2 regions of the Stenotrophomonas chelatiphaga genome follow, and region 2 is predicted to be linked to the other one. Evidence: predicted binding sites of a transcription regulator. Region 2 holds the regulator's gene; the other holds the start of a gene.
The links. The regulator FliA, encoded in region 2, starts transcription of late flagellar genes. The targets are predictions, from matches to a motif close to TAAAGTTTNNCNNNCNNNGGCCGATAA.
Positions count from the first base shown of each region.

Region 1 (9,079 bases), on a different contig from region 2:
CCCGATGGTGCTGCGCGTGCCGTGGGGCGGTGGCATCCGTGCCCCGGAACACCACAGCGAAGCCAACGAAGCGATCTTCACCAACGTGCCGGGCCTGCGCGTGGTGCTGCCGTCCTCGCCGCAGCGCGCCTACGGCCTGCTGCTGGCGGCGATCCGTGAACCGGATCCGGTCATCTACATGGAGCCCAAGCGCATCTACCGCCAGTACAAGGAAGTGGTGGTCAACGATGGCGAAGCGCTGCCGCTGGATGTCTGCTTCGTGCTGCGCGACGGCACCGACGTGACCCTGGTGACCTGGGGTGCGCAGGTCAAGGAAGCGCTGGAAGCAGCCGACAAGCTGGCAGGCGAAGGCATCAGTGCCGAAGTCATCGACGTGGCCACGCTGCGCCCGCTGGACTTCGCCACCATTGCCGAATCGGTGGCCAAGACCGGCCGCTGCGTGATCGTGCAGGAGGCCCCGAAGACCGCGGGCTTCGGCGCGGAAATCGCCGCACGGCTGGCCGAGGAATCGCTCTACGACCTGCTGGCACCCGTCGAGCGCGTGACCGGCTATGACACCCACATTCCGCTTTTCCGCCTGGAAATGAAGTACCTGCCCAGCGTGGAGCGGATCGTGGCGGCGGCCAAGCGCGCCGTTGCGGCAGGCTGAGATGCGGGCCCGTCTGCTCGGCCCGTACCGCAGCCAGTACCCCAACCCGCTCCGCCTGCGCACCGGCCAGATCGTCGAGGTCGGTGTGCGCGACGAGGAATGGCCGGCGTTTGCCTGGGTGCGCACCCGCGACGGTGGCGCAGGCTGGGCGCCGGTCGCCTGGTTGCAGGTGCTGGACGATGGCCACGCAGAAGCCCTGCGTGACTATGACGCCAGCGAGCTGGACGTGGAAAACGGCGAGCTGGTACGGCTGCATCATGAACATGGGGGGTGGTGGTGGTCCGAGCGCGCGAATGGCGCGACGGGCTGGCTGCCGGCCCACGAACTGGAACTGCTGGAAGAGAACTGCACATGAGCCAGACCAAGAATTTCAACCTGCCCGACCTCGGCGAAGGCCTGCCGGACGCCACCATCGTCGAATGGTTCGTCAAGGAAGGCGACACCATCCGCCTGGATGAGCCGCTGGTGTCGATGGAGACCGCCAAGGCCGTGGTCGAAGTGCCTTCGCCGGTGTCCGGCAAGATACTGAAGCTGTCCGGTGCGGCCGGTGACATCATCCCGACCGGCGCGGTGCTGGCCAGCTTCGAACTGGACCCGAACCTGCCGCAGCGCGCGGACGGCCAGGACACCGGCCACAGCCACGGCCACGCCGCACCGGCCGCCGCCCCGAGTACCGGGCAGCCGGCGCCGGCACAGGCCGATGCCGTGGTGGCCTCCGATGAGGGCGGCGAGATCAAGGACGGTGGTGAACGCGATGACGCCGGCACCGTGGTCGGCGCGATGCAGAGCTCCAACGCCGTGCATGCCGAACAGGCGGTCGCTGTCGGCGGGGTCAAAGCCGTGCCGGCGGTGCGTGCGATGGCGCGCAAGCTGGGCGTGGACCTGTCGCGCGTGCGCGCCAGCGGTACCGAGGGTGCGGTGACCATGGCCGACGTCAAGCAGGCTGCCGCCGATGGCAGCGCCAAGGTCGGCGCCGCGCCGGCTGCAGCGGCTGCAGCGCAGGCCGCGCCGGTGTCCGCACCGGCACCGGCACGCGTGGAAAGCCAGCGCGCGCCGATGTCGGCCGCCGGCAAGCCGATGCGGACCCAGCCGCCGGGCGTGGTCGCCAAGGGCCAGCCGGAACAGTTGAAGGGCGTGCGTCGCAACATGGCGCGGGTGATGGCCGATGCACACAGCAAGGTCGTTCCGACCACGCTGAACGATGACGCCGACCTGCATGCCTGGTTGCCGGGCAACGATGTCACCGCGCGCCTGGTGCGCGCGATCGTGGTGGCCTGCCAGAAGGTTCCGGCGATGAACGCCTGGTTCGATGGCGAGGCGCTGACCCGCACCCTGCACGCGCATGTCGACGTGGGCATCGCGGTGGATACCGAGGAAGGCCTGTTCGTGCCGGCCCTGCGCAATGCCGACATGCTCGATGCACGCGGCATCCGCGAAGGCGTCAACCGTCTGCGTGAGCAGGTGGAAGCGCGTTCGATCGCCGCCTCGGAACTGAGCGGCTACACGATCTCGCTGTCCAACTTCGGCATGTTCGCCGGCCGCTACGCCACCCCGGTGGTGGTACCGCCGTGCGTGGCCATCGTCGGCGCCGGCCGTGCCCGCCACCAGATGACCCCGGTGATGGGCGGCGTGGAAGCGCACAAGGTGATCCCGCTGTCGGTCACCTTCGACCACCGCGTGGCCACCGGCGGCGAAGCCGCGCGCTTCCTGCGCGCGATGATGGACGACCTGGCCCTGGCCAACTGATGCGGTAGTGACGGCCGCTGGCCGTCAGACGGTAGTGACGGCCGCTGGCCGTCAAGGAAGGGTCGGATCCCTGGCCAAGGCCAGTCGATCCGACCCTTTTCCGTTCAGGCCTCGCGCGGCGGCAGGCCTTCGGCCCGGCTGTGCACGCGCAACCGATGCCCATCCGGGTCCAGGCCAACGAAGGTATGGCCAAACGCCAGCGTTGCCGGTGCCTGCGCGATCTCCACCCCCAGCGCCAGCCACGCCGCGTGCATCCGTACAACGTCCGCAGCGCTGGCCACCACCATGGTCAGCTCACACGCGCCGGGGGCGCCCAAGGCGGTGGGCTGCACCTCCTCGCGTTGCCACAGACCCAGCGCGGGGCCGCCCGGAACCACGAACAAGGCAAATCCAGGCGCAAGCTGGCTCGCCGGCCGGCCCATGATGCCGGCATAGAAAGCGGCGCTGAGAGGGACATCGCGTACGTAGTGCATGACGGCGTCGGGCTTGAACATGGGATCACTCGCTTGGGAAGAGCGTCCATCCTGCTGCCACCCTGCTGACAGTTCCGGTCAGCAGCGATCCAGCCAGTCCGGCGTGATGCCCTGCTCGCGCTGCCAGCGTCCGAGCAGCGCGCTGCGTGGCGTGGGATAGCGTGCGTCCTGCGCCTGCGCGGAGTCGATGCGGTCCAGCCGGAAATGGCGGAAGCCGCCGCGTAGTTCGCACCACGCCGCCAGCATCGGAACTTCGTCGAAGTAGGCCAGCGCGAACGGCCACACGGTCCGCTGGCTGCGGCATCCCGCCAGGTCGCGGTAGCCGATGTCCACGCGCTGCTGCGAACCGATGGCCTCGCGGACCACCTGCAGCGAGCTCGCAACGACCGCCTCCATCGGCCGCGCAGGGCCGACCCGCAGGCCACTGGTCTGCAGCTGCTGCCGGCGCTCGGTCGGCAGTGCGTGGCCGATGCGGGCCAGTGCATCACGCGCCGCCTCGGCCAGCCCGGGATCGGCACGCGAAGCCACCCAGCGCAACCCAAGCACCAGCGCATCGATCTCCGCCGGCGGCAGGGTCAGCGGCGGCAGGGTGTCAGCAGGCTGCAGTAGATAGCCGATGCCGGCCTCACCGCGCAGGTCCGCGCCCTGCTGCTGCAGCGTGGCGATGTCGCGGTACAGCGTGCGCAGGCTGATGCCCAACGTATCGGCGAGCAGCTGGCCGCGGACCGGTCGCCGATGGCGACGCAACAACTGAAGCAGCCGGTTCAGGCGCAGCGAGCGGGACATCGCGGCGTGCTCAGGCCAGCTCGGCCGCGCTGACCACGTGTTCGCCGGGCCGGGGCGCCAGCGCGGCATCCACCAGGGCAGCGGCGATGTTGTCCGCCGGATTGATCCGCCAGCCGCGCGGCAGCAGCGGACCCAGCACGCCCAGCACCTGCAGTGCCAGGTGTTCGCCGGTGCGTTTGTGCGCACGCTGGCCGCCGATCAGCCCGGGCCGCACCAGCGTCAACGAATCGAATTCCAGCCTGCGCAGGTCCTGTTCCAGCGCGCCCTTCACCCGGTTGTAGAAGAACCGCGAACCCGCGTCCGCGCCGGCCGCGGAGTTCAGCACGAAGGTGCCGGCGCCATGCGCGTGGGCCTGCCCGGCGAAGGTCAACGGGTAGTCGTGGTCGATGCGCTTGAAGGCATCGCGGCTGCCGGCCTGGGCCATCGTGCTGCCCAGCGCGCAGATCACCGCATCCACCGCCCACCACGGCGCGGTGCCGGGCAGGTGTTCGAAATCCAGCACCGGATTGTCCAGCTTGGGCGCGGTCACCGGCAGCGGCCGCCGGCTCGGCGCGACCAGCGCCGTGCAGCGCGGATCGTCCAGCAACAGCCCCAGTGCCTGCCCCCCTACCAGTCCGGTCGCGCCCAGCAACATCACCCGCATCGCCTTCTCCCCTGGTTCATTTTCCCCATCGTGAACGCTGCACGGGTATAAAGCCAACGTCGGCCACGCCGATATGCTGTCACCAGCCTTTGCCTCTCCCGGACACCCCGCATGACGGACCGCCGCGATTCCCGCCCCGCCCCCGGCACCCAGCTTGGATCGCTGGCGCTGGTCCGTGCGGGCGCCGCGGGCAGCGACGGCCCGCGCGCGGTCACCCGCGGCGGCAATGGACTCAGCCTGCAGCAGCTGTTCGCGCACGCCGCACACCCCGAATCCCTGCTGGCGGCTTTTGCCGATGGCATGGCGACCCTGCCCGGCGAGCTGGGCGACATGGGTGATCGCCTGCAGTCAGCGCAGGCCGATGCGGACTGGCCGCGCTACGGCCGCGCGATGCGCCAGCTGATCGACAAGTACATCCGCACCATCGAACTGCATGCCCCGGATGCGCCGCCCGACGGTGACCGCCTGCGCGAACAGCTGCGCCAGGTGCTCGGCATCACCGTGGCGGGCCTGCTGCAGCACGACCCGCAGCTGCGCGAGCAGGCCGTGGCGCAGGCCGCCGCCTGGAAGCAATGGCAGCCCGGCCAGCCGCTGGATGCGCTGGAACAGGGCCAGCGCGAACTGGGCCACCAGATCGGCGTGCGCAGCGAGGCCTGGCAGGAACGCGATGAACTGCTGCTGGGCCTGTTCGACCTGCTGCTGGAGAACATCAGCGAGCTGCTCGACGACGGTGCCTGGCTGCACGGGCAGATCGATGCCGTGCGCCAGCTGTTGTCCGGTCCGTTGGACACCGCGGCGGTCGAACGAACCCGCAGCGAACTGCGCCAGATGATCTACAAGCAGGGCCTGCTCAAGCAGGGCATCAGCGAATCCAAGGCCGCGATGCGCGGGCTGATGGGCGACTTCGTGCAGCAGCTGGACGGCATGGCCAACAGCACCGGCGAGTACCACGACCGCATCAGCAGCTACGCCCTGGCGCTGCGCGAAGCACGCAGCATCGCCGACCTCAACCAGCTGCTGCAGGCGGTGCTGCAGGACACCGGGCGGGTGCAGCAACAGGCCGCGCAGGCACGCGACCATCTGGCCAATGCCCGCCTGGAGGTGGAAGTGGCCGAGCAGCGCATCGCCCAGCTGGAACAGGACCTGCGCGAAGTGACCGACCTGGTCCGCACCGATCCGCTGACCGGTGCGCTCAACCGGCGCGGACTGGATGAGCTGCTGCAGTCCGAACTCGCCCGTTCCGCACGCGGCGGCAGCGCGCTGGCGGTCGCGGTGATCGACCTGGACGAGTTCGGCCAGACCAACTCGCAGTTCGGCCACGCCGGTGGCGATGCCGTGCTCAAGCATTTCGTCAGTGTCTGCCAGCTGCTGCTGCGCGCCAGCGACAGCGTGGCGCGGCTGGGCGGCGACGAGTTCGTGCTGGTCATGCCGGACACCCCGGGGGCGGACAGCATGTCCACCCTGCAGCGCCTGCAGCGCTCACTGGCCCAGCGCGTGTTGAACGTGCAGGACCAGCGCGTGCCGGTGCATTTCAGTGCCGGGCTGGCGCAGTGGAGCACCGGCGACAGCGCCGAGTCCTTGCTGCGCCGTGCCGACGAAGCGCTGTACGCGGCCAAGCGGCTGGGCCGCAATCGCGTGCAGGCCGGCTGAGGCGTCAGGCCCGGTAGCGACGGCCGCTGGCCGTCAGACCTTGCCCCCCATTAGTGACGGCCGCTGGCCGTCAAACCTCGCCCCCCGGTAGTGACGGCCGCTGGCCGTCAAACCTCGCCCCCACGGTGGGTGACGACCGTTGGTCGTCACAGCTTTTCGCCTGCAGCGTCGTGACGACCAACGGTCGTCACCCACCAACGCGGGCATCGTCACCCAGCACCGGGCATCATCCCCCACCGAGGCTGCGGCAAACGGCGTTGACGGCCAGCGGCCGTCACTACCTGTCAGTGCGCCTGCTTGCCGCGCAGCTTCTGCACCAGCATCACCGCACCCAGCACCAGCGCGCCGATCACCAGGCCCACGCCCACGTTCACCAGCGCGTTGACCAGCCATGCCCACTGCCCTTCACCACCATGCTCCAGCACCCAGTGGTGCAGCGCCGGCACGTTGTGCACCAGGATACCGCCACCGACCAGGAACATCGCCGCGGTACCGGCGATGGACAGGAACTTCATCAGCCACGGCGCACTCGCCACCATGCCGCGCCCGAACGCCGCCACCGCCCCGCCCTTCCTGGCCAGATACAGGCCGGCGTCGTCGATCTTGACGATGCCCGCCACCAGCCCGTAGACGAACACGGTCATCGCCAGCGCGACCACGCTCAAGGTCAGCAGCTGCTGGGTGAACGCCGCGCCGGAGGTGACCACCACGCCCAGCGTCAGCACGATCACCTCGGCCGACAGGATGAAATCGGTGCGGATCGCGCCTTTGATCTTGTCCTTCTCGAAGGCCACCATGTCTACCTGCTCGTTGGCCAGCGCCTGGCGCCGCTCCGCCTGCTTGGCCTGGTCTTCTTCGGCTGGGTGCAGGAAGCGATGGGCCAGCTTCTCCACGCCTTCGTAGCACAGGAAAGCACCACCGAGCATCATCAGCGGCACGATCAGCGGCACGTTGTAGCCACGCGATTTCAGCCAGGCCTCCAGCGCGCTGATCGCCAGCGCCGCCGGCACCAGGATGACCTTGTTGACCAGCGATCCCTTGGCCACCGCCCAGATCACCGGCAGCTCGCGGTTGGCGCTCATGCCGGTGACCTGCTGCGCGTTGAGCGCCAGGTCATCGCCGAGCACGCCGGCGGTCTTTTTTGCCGCGACCTTGGTCAGGACCGCCACATCGTCCAGCAGGGTGGCGATGTCGTCGAGCAGGGTGAACAGGCTGGCGCCGGCCATGAAGGGTCCATGTTGTAGGGGAGGGTCGAGGCTGGATTCTGACTGAAAAGGCGTGAATCCCGAAACACACCCGCGGATTCACCGCTCCACCACTTGGCCGCGGCCACACTGGGCCTCCTGTACCGTCGCGGAGTCCTGCTTGAACAACCCGTCTGCCGCGCCCACCGACCCGCCGTTGATCACCGGCATGAACCGCCGCAGCCAGATCCTGCGGTTGCTGATGCGCTACCGCAATTCCGGCGTGTTCTCCGGGATGAACCTGGAAGCTGCCGGCGCCCCCGACGTGCCGCCGGACGGCAATCCGGAACAGTTCGTCACCGACCTGGAATCGCTCGGCCCGACCTTCGTCAAGCTGGGCCAGATGCTGTCCACCCGGCCGGACATGGTGCCGGTGGAGTTCGCCACGGCGCTGGAGCGGATGCAGGAAAGCGTCGCGCCGATCCCGGTCGAACGCATCCACACCATCATCGAAAAGGAACTCGGCGCTCCGGTGTCGACCCTGTTTGCCAGCTTCGATCCAGTGCCGCTGGGCTGTGCTTCGATCGCCCAGGTCCACCGCGCAACGCTGCGCGATGGCCGCGAAGTGGCGGTGAAAGTGCAGAAGCCGGAAGTCGCCGCCCAGCTGCGTTCGGACCTGGAAGCGCTGCGCAGCTTCGCGCTGGCCGCCGACCACCTGACCCAGGTCGGCCGCCGTGTCCGCCTGCGCGACTGGCTCAACGAGTTCGCCAAGACCCTGGTGCAGGAGCTGGACTACCAGGCCGAAGCGGAGAACCTGCAGCGCTTCGGGCAGCACCTGCGTCCGTTCAAGCCGTTGTGGGTGCCGCAGCCGGTATGGGACTACTGCAGCCATCGCGTGCTGACCATGCAGCTGGCCGACGGCGTGCGCGTGGACATGATCCCGGACATCCGCCGTACCGAACAATCGATGGATCCGCTGGCGGCCGCGTTGATCCGCGGCTATCTGGACCAGATCTTCGTGCACGGCGAAATCCATGCCGATCCCCACCCGGGCAACCTGCGCGTTACCCATGACGGACGGCTGGCGATCTTCGATCTGGGCATGGTCGCGCACATGCCACCGCGACTGCGCGAGCGCCTGTTGAAGGTCCTGTTTGCCGCCGTCGACGGACGCGGCGAGGAAGTGGCCGATGAGATCATCGCCATCAGCACGCGGCTGGAATCGTTCGAAGAAGAACGTTACCTGCGCGAGACGGGCCAGATGATCGCCCGCTACGCCGCCAGCAACCATTATTCCGAAGGCCGCGTGGTGCTGGACATGGTGCGCATCGCCACCGCCAGCGGGCTGCGCACGCCGCCGGAGCTGAGCCTGATCGGCAAGGCGCTGCTGAACCTTGAAACCGTGTGCCGGCTGCTGTCGCCCACGCTGGACACGCGGCGCATCGTGGAAAAGCAGCTGCAGCACGTGATGCGCGCGCGGCTGAAGAAATCGCTGTCGGCGGCCAACCTGGCCAGCGAAGCGATGGAAGTGCAGGAGCTGCTGCGCGTGGGTCCGCGCAAGATGACCGACATCCTGGCGCTGTTGGCGGAAAACCGGCTGCAGATGAAGGTGACCGGCCTGGAAGAATCGCGGCTGATGGAGAACCTGCAGAAGATCGCCAACCGCGTGTCCGCCGGCATCGTCACCGCCGCACTGATCCTGGCATCGGCCTTGATGATGAAGGTGGACAACGGCGTGCACCTGTTCGGTTATCCCGCTATTGCGATGGTATTGATGTTGATCGGTGTGTTCCTCGGCCTCGGCATCATCACCAGTGCGTTGCTGTTTGATCGGCGTGCACGCGCACGCGAAGAACGCGGACACCGCTAGATCCAACCTGGCAATGCAGCGCGCTTCACGCACGCTGCACAAAGCTGACGACATCGCAGTGATTGTCGTTTTCAACAA
Region 1 covers NZ_DAMBRS010000018.1:2,342-11,420, reverse strand. The annotation lists gene RTX79_RS16870 (alpha-ketoacid dehydrogenase subunit beta) at 1-649, shown strand, start outside; gene RTX79_RS16865 (SH3 domain-containing protein) at 651-1,004, shown strand; gene RTX79_RS16860 (dihydrolipoamide acetyltransferase family protein) at 1,001-2,395, shown strand; gene RTX79_RS16855 (VOC family protein) at 2,500-2,889, opposite strand; gene RTX79_RS16850 (helix-turn-helix transcriptional regulator) at 2,947-3,654, opposite strand; gene RTX79_RS16845 (NAD-dependent dehydratase) at 3,665-4,297, opposite strand; gene RTX79_RS16840 (GGDEF domain-containing protein) at 4,409-5,947, shown strand; gene RTX79_RS16835 (DUF808 domain-containing protein) at 6,232-7,173, opposite strand; gene RTX79_RS16830 (ABC1 kinase family protein) at 7,361-9,001, shown strand.
Region 1: a site for FliA is predicted at 4,346-4,372, ahead of RTX79_RS16840 (GGDEF domain-containing protein). Genes of this name have one in related genera too.

Region 2 (9,079 bases):
TTTTTCGCGCGCCTTGGCGCGCAGCCGTTCCGGATCGATGCCGGCGCCATCGTCCTGCACTTCGATGCTGACATAGTCGCCTTCCTGCTGTGCCGAAAGGCGGACGTGGCCACTGCGCGGCTTGCCCTGTGCTTCACGCAGGTCGGGCATTTCCACGCCGTGGTCGATGGCATTGCGGACCAGGTGCACCAGCGGGTCGGCCAGTGCTTCGACCAGGTTGCGGTCCAGCTCGGTTTCCGCGCCGACCAGTTCCAGCTCGACTTCCTTGCTCAGCGAGCGGGCCACGTCGCGGGCGACCTTGGGGAAGCGCGAGAACACCTTGCCGACCGGCTGCATGCGGGTCCGCATCACCGCCGACTGCAGCCGTGCGGTGGCGATGTCCAGGGTGGAAACGGCGCGGTCGAGCTCTTCATCGCGCAGGCGCGCACGCAGGGTCTTGAGCCGGTTGCGCGAGAGCACCAGTTCGCCGATCAGGTTGACGATGGCGTCCAGGCGCTTGGTATCCACGCGCACGGTCTGTTCGGCTTCGGCCAGCGGCTTGGCGGGCCTGGGTGCGGCGGCCGCCGTGGCCGCAGGTGCACGCGCGGCGGCCGGGGCGGCCTTGGCCGGTACCGGCGCAGGCGCAGCGGCCACCGGGGCAACGGCCTGGGCGCCGGGTATGGCACCGCCGTGCAGCTGGTCGAGCAACGCTTCGAATTCGTCTTCGCTGATCATCGCATCGGCGGCCTTGGCAGCCACCGCGGTGGGGGCGCCGCCCCCATGCAGCTGGTCAAGCAGGGCTTCGAATTCGTCATCGCTGATCAGCGATGGATCGCTCGACGCCGCGGCGGTGCTGGCCGGGGCCGCGCCGACGTCGAACTGGGCGATCAGGTCCGGCGGGGCATGCCCGGGTTCTTCGCCGGCCGACACCGAATCGAGCATCGCCTGCAGGTAGTCCAGCGACTGCTGGCCGGCATCGAAGTGATGCGGCTGCAGCGTGGCCTGGCCGGCACGCACCAGCCCGAGGGTCTCTTCGGCGGCGTGGCACAGTTCGACCATGGCGGTGATGCCGAGGAAACCGGCGCCGCCTTTCAGCGTGTGGTAACCGCGGAACACCGCATTGAGCTGCGCGCTGTCCTGCGGGTCCTGTTCCAGGGTGACCAGCTGCTCGCCGAGACGATCAAGGATTTCCTGCGCCTCGATGATGAAGTCGGCAGCGATGTCGTCGGCGATTCCACTCATCGTCAGAGCCCCAGGTCGGACAGCAGGTCGTCGGCGTCGTGCTGGGACACCGCATGGCGGTCCACGCCGTGTACCGCCGGCCCGGCCAGCGCCGGCTCATGGCGGCCCTGCTGGCGCTGCGCCTGCAGTTCCGGCGGCAGGCCCAGTGCACCGAAGCCTTCGTGCACGCGGCGCACGATGCCGACCACGCGGCGGATGATCTGCCCGGTCAGGTCCTGGTAGCTCTGGGTCAGGGCGATCTCGGTCAGGTTGTGGCGGATGCGCTCGAGCGCCTGCTGCTGCTCCAGCAACGGCAGGGCCTCATCATCGAGGCGGGCGGTCAGGGCGCGGCATTCCTCGGTCAGGTCCAGGGTGCGGTGGGTGGCCTGTTCGGTCATCGTCACCACGTGGTCCAGGCGCGCGCAGGCATCGTCCAGCTCACCGGCATCGGTGCTGACGGTGGGCAGCTCGCCCAGTGCCTGGCCGAGCTCGCGCGCCAGCCGTGACAGGCCTGCCATCATCGGCTGGGTGCGTGCCGCGGCCAGGGCGTCGATCTGCACGCGCCAGCCGCCCTCGTCGCCGGCTTCCAGCGCGGCAAGCGCTTCCTGCAGCCGCTGTACCAGCCAGGCCTTGTCCATCGGTGCGTCCATGACAACGGCCATCAGGCGCTCGCCGCCAGGCGTTCGAAGATCTTGCCGAGCTTCTCCTGCAGGGTCAGTGCGGTGAACGGCTTGATGATGTAGCCGTTCACCCCGGCCTGGGCCGCTTCGATGATCTGCTCGCGCTTGGCTTCGGCGGTGACCATCAGCACCGGCAGGGTCTTCAGCCGTGCATCGGCGCGGATCGCCTTCAGCAGCTCGATGCCGGTCATCACCGGCATGTTCCAGTCGGTGACCACGAAATCGAAGGGCTGGCTCTGCAGCATGGCCAGCGCGGCATGCCCATCTTCGGCTTCGGCGGTGTTGGTGAAGCCGAGGTCGCCGAGCAGGTTCTTGACGATGCGACGCATGGTCGAAAAGTCGTCGACGATCAGGATGCGCATGTTCTTGTTCAAAGCTTGATTCCTCTTGGGTACTTACGCTTCCAGGCCCGCGTCAACGGCCTCGAAGGTTTTCAGGCGGCCACGCAGGCGCAATACCGCCTGGCCATGGATCTGGCAGACCCGCGACTCGCTCACGCCGAGCACTGCGCCGATCTCTTTAAGGTTGAGTTCCTGTTCGTAATACAGCGACAGCACCAGCTGCTCGCGCTCGGGCAGGTGGCCGATGGCCTTGCCCAGTTCGCTGCCGAACTGGCTGCGTTCGAGCACCTGCTGCGGGGTCGGGCCGCCCTGGGCGATGGTGTCCAGCTCGCCCTGGTCTTCGATGCGCGATTCAAGGCTCAGCACCTGGCCGCGCGAGGCATCTTCCATCAGCCGCAGGTACTCCGGCAGCGGGATGTCCATCGCCGCGGCGACTTCGGTGGCCGATGCGGCGCGGCCACTGGCCTGTTCCAGCCGGCGGATGGTCGCGGCGGCGTCGCGGGCACGGCGATGCACCGAGCGCGGCACCCAGTCGCCACGGCGGATCTCGTCGATCATCGAGCCACGGATGCGGATCGAGGCGTAGGTTTCGAACGACGCGCCCTGGTCGGCGTCGTAGCTGCGCGAGGCCTCGATCAGCCCCATCATGCCGGCCTGGATCAGGTCGTCGACCTCCACGCTGGCGGGCAGCCGGGCGGCCAGGTGATGGGCGATGCGGCGCACCAGGTCCGAATGCTGGTTGATGCATTCGGTTGCCGCGGTGCGCTGTACTTCGCGGTACTGCGCTGCGCCTTTCATGCGACCACCCCGCGCTGCTTGAGGATGCGTTCGAGGAAGAACTCGACGCCGCCGCGTGGCTCGGTCGGGGCCTGCCAGCGGGCGGTGCGGCGGGCGATTTCGTTGATCGCCAAGGCCGACGGGCTGGACGGGTAGGCCTTCACCACCGGCTGCTGGCGCTGCACGGAAAGGCGCAGCCAGTCGTCCTGCGGCACGCAGCCGAGGTAGTTCAGCGACACGTCGGCGAGGAACTTTTCGCAGACCCGGCTCAGCTTTTCATACAGCACGCGGCCTTCGTTCGGGTCGCGCACCATGTTGGCCACCACCTGGATCCGGTCCACGCCGCGTTCGCGCGACAGCACCTTGATCAGGGCGTAGGCATCGGTGATCGACGCCGGCTCGTCACACACCACCACCACGGTGTCCTGGGCGGCCTGGCAGAAGGTGAGGACGCCATCGGTGATGCCGGCGGCGGTATCGACCACCATGACATCCAGGTCGCGCTCCAGTTCGGAGAACACATTGACCAGGCCGACATGTTCGGCCGGGGCCAGTTCGGCCATGTGCCGGCGACCGGACGCGGCAGGCACCACCAGCACCCCGTTCGGGCCTTCGATGATGACCTCTTCCAGCGTGCAGCGGCCGGCGATCAGGTCGGCCAGGGTGAACTCCGGCTTCAGGCCCAGGATCACGTCGATGTTGGCCAGGCCGAGGTCGGCGTCCAGCAGCAGCGTGCGTTTGCCCATGCCAGCGAGCGCCACGGCCATGTTGGCCGAAACGTTCGTCTTGCCCACGCCGCCCTTGCCGCCGGTGACGGCGATGGTGCGGACCGGGCCCAGCGGCTGGCTGCGGGTGGCCGACAACGGGAAGGCGGTGGTCAGCTTGGCGTACTCACGCGACGGCATGGTTCAACTCCGGGTTGCAGGGCATATCGGCCGCGCGGCGCAAATCTTCAAGGCGAAGTACGAGATTGGCTGCACTGGCCCGGTGCAGGTCTTCGGGAACGTCCTGGCCGTCGGTCACCCAGGTGATCGGCAGGCGGTGGTCGACGGCCACCGACAAGGCAGTGCCGAAGCGGCCGGTTTCGTCCAGCTTGCTCAGCACCACGCCCTGCAGGTTGGCGGCGCTGAAGCGGCGCACCACTTCGTCCATGTCGCCGAAGCTGGTGTTGGCCGGCAGCACCAGCAGGGTGCTGACCTGGCGTGCGGCACGCAGCCACTGCAGCTGCGAGGCCAGGGTGCGGTCGCGCGGGCCGACGCCGGCGGTGTCGATCAGCACCAGCTTGTAATCCTTCAGGCGCTCCAGCAGCTGGTCCAGGTCGGTTCCGCTGTTGGCTTCATGCACGGCGATGCCGAGCTGGCGGCCGAAGCCGTACAGCTGCTCGCGGGCGCCGATGCGCGCGGTATCGGTGGTGACCAGGGCGACATCGCGCGGGGCGTGGGCTTCGGCGAAGCGCGACGCCAGCTTGGCGATGGTGGTGGTCTTGCCGGCACCGGTGGGGCCGACCAGCGCGATCACGCCGCCGGCCTCCAGCGGGTCGACCGGGGAGATCGGCAGCTTGCGCGACAGCAGGCCCAGCATCAGGCCGCGGCCACGGTGGGCTTCGGTGTCCAGCGGAATCTGCAGCACCACGTCGCGGGCGATGCCGGCGTCGAAGCCGTATTCGTCCATCAGGTCCAGCGCGGTGGCACGCACCGGGTTGCCGCGCAGGCGCTCGTCGGTGAAGCGGTGCATCTCGCGTTCGATGACCTGGCGCATGCCGGCCACTTCATTGCGCAGGTGGCGCATCTCTTCATCGTCGCGGGCGATGACGGTGAGGGTAGGGGGCGCAACCACCGGCGCCGGCGGCGGCACGATCTCGGCCAGCTGGATCGCGGGAGCCGGTGCGGATGCCGCCGCGCTGGGCTCGGCGAGCGAAGCGGCCAGGGGCAGCGCCGACCCATGGTCGGCGAGCGAAGCGGGCCGTGGAGGTGCGGATTCGGCCGGGCACGGCTCGGCGCTGGCGGCAGCGGAGATGTCCGCCACGGCAGCGACCTCGTCCAGCTCCGGCACCTGTGCGGCAAACGCCATCGGCAGCGGCGGCGGCAGCACCGCGGGCGCGCGCAGGACCGGTGCGGGAACGCGCGGCTCGACGGCCACGGCCGGCGGTGCCACATCGAAGGTTTCGTCTTCCACCCAGGCGCGCGGCAGCGCCGGCGCCGGGCGGCTGGCCGCCATCCGCGGCGCATCGGCCGGCGGCTGCACGAAGGGCGCGAAGATCTGCTCCGGCAGCGCCGGTTCGTTGACGGCGGGCGGCGAGGGGAACCGGGCGAGGCCACCGGCGGCCCGCGCCAGGGTGGCGGCGAAGCCTTCGCTGCCACGGCGCGGCACGCCTTCGTCGGCGCTGTTGAGCGTGCGGCCGGTGGCACCGACGGCCGCACGTGCCAGCGCGGCGACCGCCGAAGTGGTCGCGGCCACCGGCTCGACGTCCTGTTCCGGCGTGCGGCGGCGGGTCATCGCCGCGATCATCGCATCGGCGGCAGTGCGCGGACGCGGCGCCGGGGCCGCGGCCGGGGCGCTGTCCTTGCGTGCGGTTTCCAGGGCGCGCTGCACCACGCTTTCGTCATAGTGCGCGGCCGCCACGATTTCCACGCCTTCCTCGATCCGCCGGTTGGACAGGATCACCGCATCGGGGCCGTGTTCCTTGCGTACCAGGTTCATGGCCGAGCGCATGTCGGCGGCGACGAATCGTTTGATTTTCATGCTGGGGTACCGGGACGGATTCGTTTCAGGGGCAGGGGATCGCGGGTGGTCGGTGGTCAGCACGGTGCGGGGTCCCCTTCGGTAATGGGTGGATCAAGACGTTGCAATGGCGCTGCTGTCGGCTTTCCGCCACCGGGTGGAAGCGCGCATCAGCTGATGGTGCCTACCAGCTTCAAGCGCTTGTCCTCCGGGACTTCGCTGTAGGCCAGCACCGACAGCGAAGGAACGCTGTGGCGGACCAGTCGCGCCAGTGCGGCACGGACCGGGCCGGGTACCAGCACCACGGCGGGCTCGTTGCGGGCTTCCTGCTTGCTGACACAGTCGGCAAGGCTCTGGTGCAGCCGTTCGGCGAGTCCGGGTTCCAGCGCAGCGCCGTTGCCCTGCGTGGACTCCTGCAAGACGCGTTCCAATTGCGGGTTGAGGGTGAACACCGGCAGCTCGGCGGACATGCCGGCGATCTCCTGCACGATGAAACGGCCCAGCGTGTTGCGTACCGCCGCGGTCAACGTGGCCGGATCCTGGCTGGACGGCGCGGTCTCCACCAGCGCCTCGGCGATCTTGCGCAGCTGGCGCACCGGGATGCGTTCGACCAGCAGGTTCTGCAGCACGCGCACCACCACCGACAGCGGCAGCGCCTTCGGGGTCAGGTCTTCGACCAGCTTCGGCGCGCTCTTGGCCAGGTTGGCCAGCAGCTGCTGCACCTCTTCATGGCCGAGCAGTTCCGGGGCGTGTTCGCGGATCAGGTGCGACAGATGGGTGGCGACCACGGTGGCCGGGTCGACCACGGTGTAGCCCATGGTCTCGGCGTGGGCGCGCTGGTGCGGCTGGATCCAGGTGGCATCCAGCCCGAAGGCGGGATCCTTGCCGGCGATGCCGTCCAGCTGGCCCAGCGCGCTGCCCGGATCGAGCGCAAGCTCGCGGTCCGGATGGATTTCGGCGGTGGCCACCGGCACGCCGTGGATCAGCAGCCGGTAAGCGGTGGCGGGCAGTTCCAGGTTGTCGCGGATATGCACCGAGGGAATCAGGAAGCCGATGTCCTGGGTCAGCTTGCGGCGCACGCCCTTGATGCGCGCCATCAGTTCGCCGCCCTGCGCTGCGTCCACCAGCGGGATCAACCGGTAGCCAACCTCCAGCCCCAGCGGATCGACCGGGCGCAGCTCATCCCAGGTCAGTTCGGCGGTCGGTGCAGGCGCTGCGGGGCGGCCCAGCGCATCCATCGCCGGAGCCGCTGGCGCGTCGGTGGCCTGCGCCTGCACCAGCTGGCTCTTCTTCCAGATCTTCCAGGCCAGGAAGCCGAGTACCGCCGCCAGCGTCAGGAAGGCGACGTTGGGCATGCCCGGCACCAGGCCGACCACGCCGATGATGCCGGCGGTGATCGCCAGCGCACGGTACTGGCCGAACACCTGGCCCATCATCGCCTGGCTCATGTCCTGCGAACGCGAGGCGCGGGTGACCAGCATCGCCACCGCGCTGGACACCAGCAGGGCCGGCAGCTGCGCCACCAGGCCGTCACCGATGGACAGCAGGGTGTAGGTCGCCGCGGCATCGCCGAAGGCCATGTTGTGCTGGAGCATGCCGACGGCCAGGCCGCCGATCATGTTGATGAAGAGGATCAGGATGCCGGCGATCGCATCGCCGCGGATGAACTTGCTGGCACCGTCCATCGCACCGTAGAAGTCTGCTTCCTCGCGGACTTCCTCGCGGCGCAGCTTGGCCTCTTCGCGCGTCAACAATCCGGCATTCAAGTCGGCGTCGATGGCCATCTGCTTGCCGGGCATGGCGTCCAGGATGAAGCGGGCGGTCACTTCTGAAACGCGCCCTGCACCTTTGGTGATCACCACGAAGTTGATGATGGTCAGGATCGCGAACACCACGATGCCCACCGCGTAGTTGCCGCCGATGACGAACTCACCGAACGCGGCGATCACCTTGCCGGCGGCTTCGTGGCCGTTCTGGCCGTTGAGCAGGATCACCCGGGTGGAGGCCACGTTCAGCGCCAGCCGCAGCATCGTGGTGACCAGCAGCACGATCGGGAAGATGGTGAAATCCAGCGGCCGCTTCACGTACACCACCGCCAGCAGCACCATCATCGAAATCGCGATGTTGAAGGTGAACAGGGCATCCAGCACCGGCGCGGCCAGCGGGACCACCACCATCGCCAGCAGGGCCATGACGATCAGCGGCGCGCCAAGACCCTGGCGGATCATCGCCAGCAGGCTGCGGGTGTTGAGCCCTCCGGCCTGCGCGCTCATCGACGGGCTCCATCAGCCGGCGCGCCAGGCGGGTGTTCGGCCACGTCCACGTAGGGCTGGGCCGGCATCGGGCCGCCGCGCCAGCTGCGCAGCTGGTAGACATAGGACAGCACCTGGGCAACGGCCGAATACAGTCTCACGGGGATTTCCTTTCCGAGTTCCCCTTCCCTATACAAGGCGCGTGCCAACGGCGGCGCGGAGACGATGGCGACCTTGTTGCCTTCGGCGATCTTGCGGATGTGCAGGGCGGTCTCATCCACGCCCAGGGCCACCACGGTGGGTGCGCCCATCTTGCCGCCTTCGTACTTCAGCGCCACCGCGTAGTGGGTCGGGTTGACCAGCACCACGTCGGCGGTCGGCACCGCTTCCATCATCCGGCGGTTGGCCATCTGGTGCTGCATCTGGCGGATGCGCCCCTTTACTTCCGGGCTGCCTTCGCTCTCCTTCATTTCCCGGCGCAGCTCTTCGCGGGTCATCTTCAGCTTGCGCATCCAGTTCCAGCGCTGGTACGGCGCATCGATGGCGGCCAGCAGCAGCATCGCCACCGCCGTGCCCAGCAGCAGCTTCAGGGTGAAGCCCAGGCCGCGCACGATCGCGCTTTCCAGGGGCAGGTGCAGCAGGCCGCGCAGCAGGTCCATGCCGCCCCACATCACGATGCCGGCGCCGACGCCGACGAAGGCCACGCGCAGCAGCGACTTGGTGAACTCGGCGATGGCCTCCGGACCGTACAGGCGCTTCAGGCCGGAGGCCGGGTTCATCCGGGTGAAGTCCGGCATCATCGCCTTGGCCGACCAGCGCAGGCCGCCCATCACCACCGGCGCCAGGAAGCTGGCCAGCAGGCAGACGATCAGCAGGGGCGCGGTCACCAGCAGCAGTCGCAGGAACAGGTCGCCGACATGGCCGAACAGCTCCATGGGGTGCTGGCGCAGGGCCAGGTCCGGCTTCAGGGCCTGCTTCATCCAGTCGACGGCGCCAGCGGCCAGGCTGCCGCCGGTGGCCATCACCGCCAGCACGCCGCCGCCGAACACCGCAGCGGTCGCCAGCTCGCGCGAGCGCGGCGTGTTGCCTTGTTCGCGGGCTTCGCGCA
Region 2 covers NZ_DAMBRS010000001.1:783,918-792,996, reverse strand. The annotation lists gene RTX79_RS03870 (chemotaxis protein CheA) at 1-1,221, opposite strand, end outside; gene RTX79_RS03865 (protein phosphatase CheZ) at 1,224-1,862, opposite strand; gene cheY (chemotaxis response regulator CheY) at 1,862-2,254, opposite strand; gene RTX79_RS03855 (RNA polymerase sigma factor FliA) at 2,276-3,019, opposite strand; gene RTX79_RS03850 (MinD/ParA family ATP-binding protein) at 3,016-3,903, opposite strand; gene flhF (flagellar biosynthesis protein FlhF) at 3,890-5,740, opposite strand; gene flhA (flagellar biosynthesis protein FlhA) at 5,890-7,992, opposite strand; gene flhB (flagellar biosynthesis protein FlhB) at 7,989-9,079, opposite strand, start outside.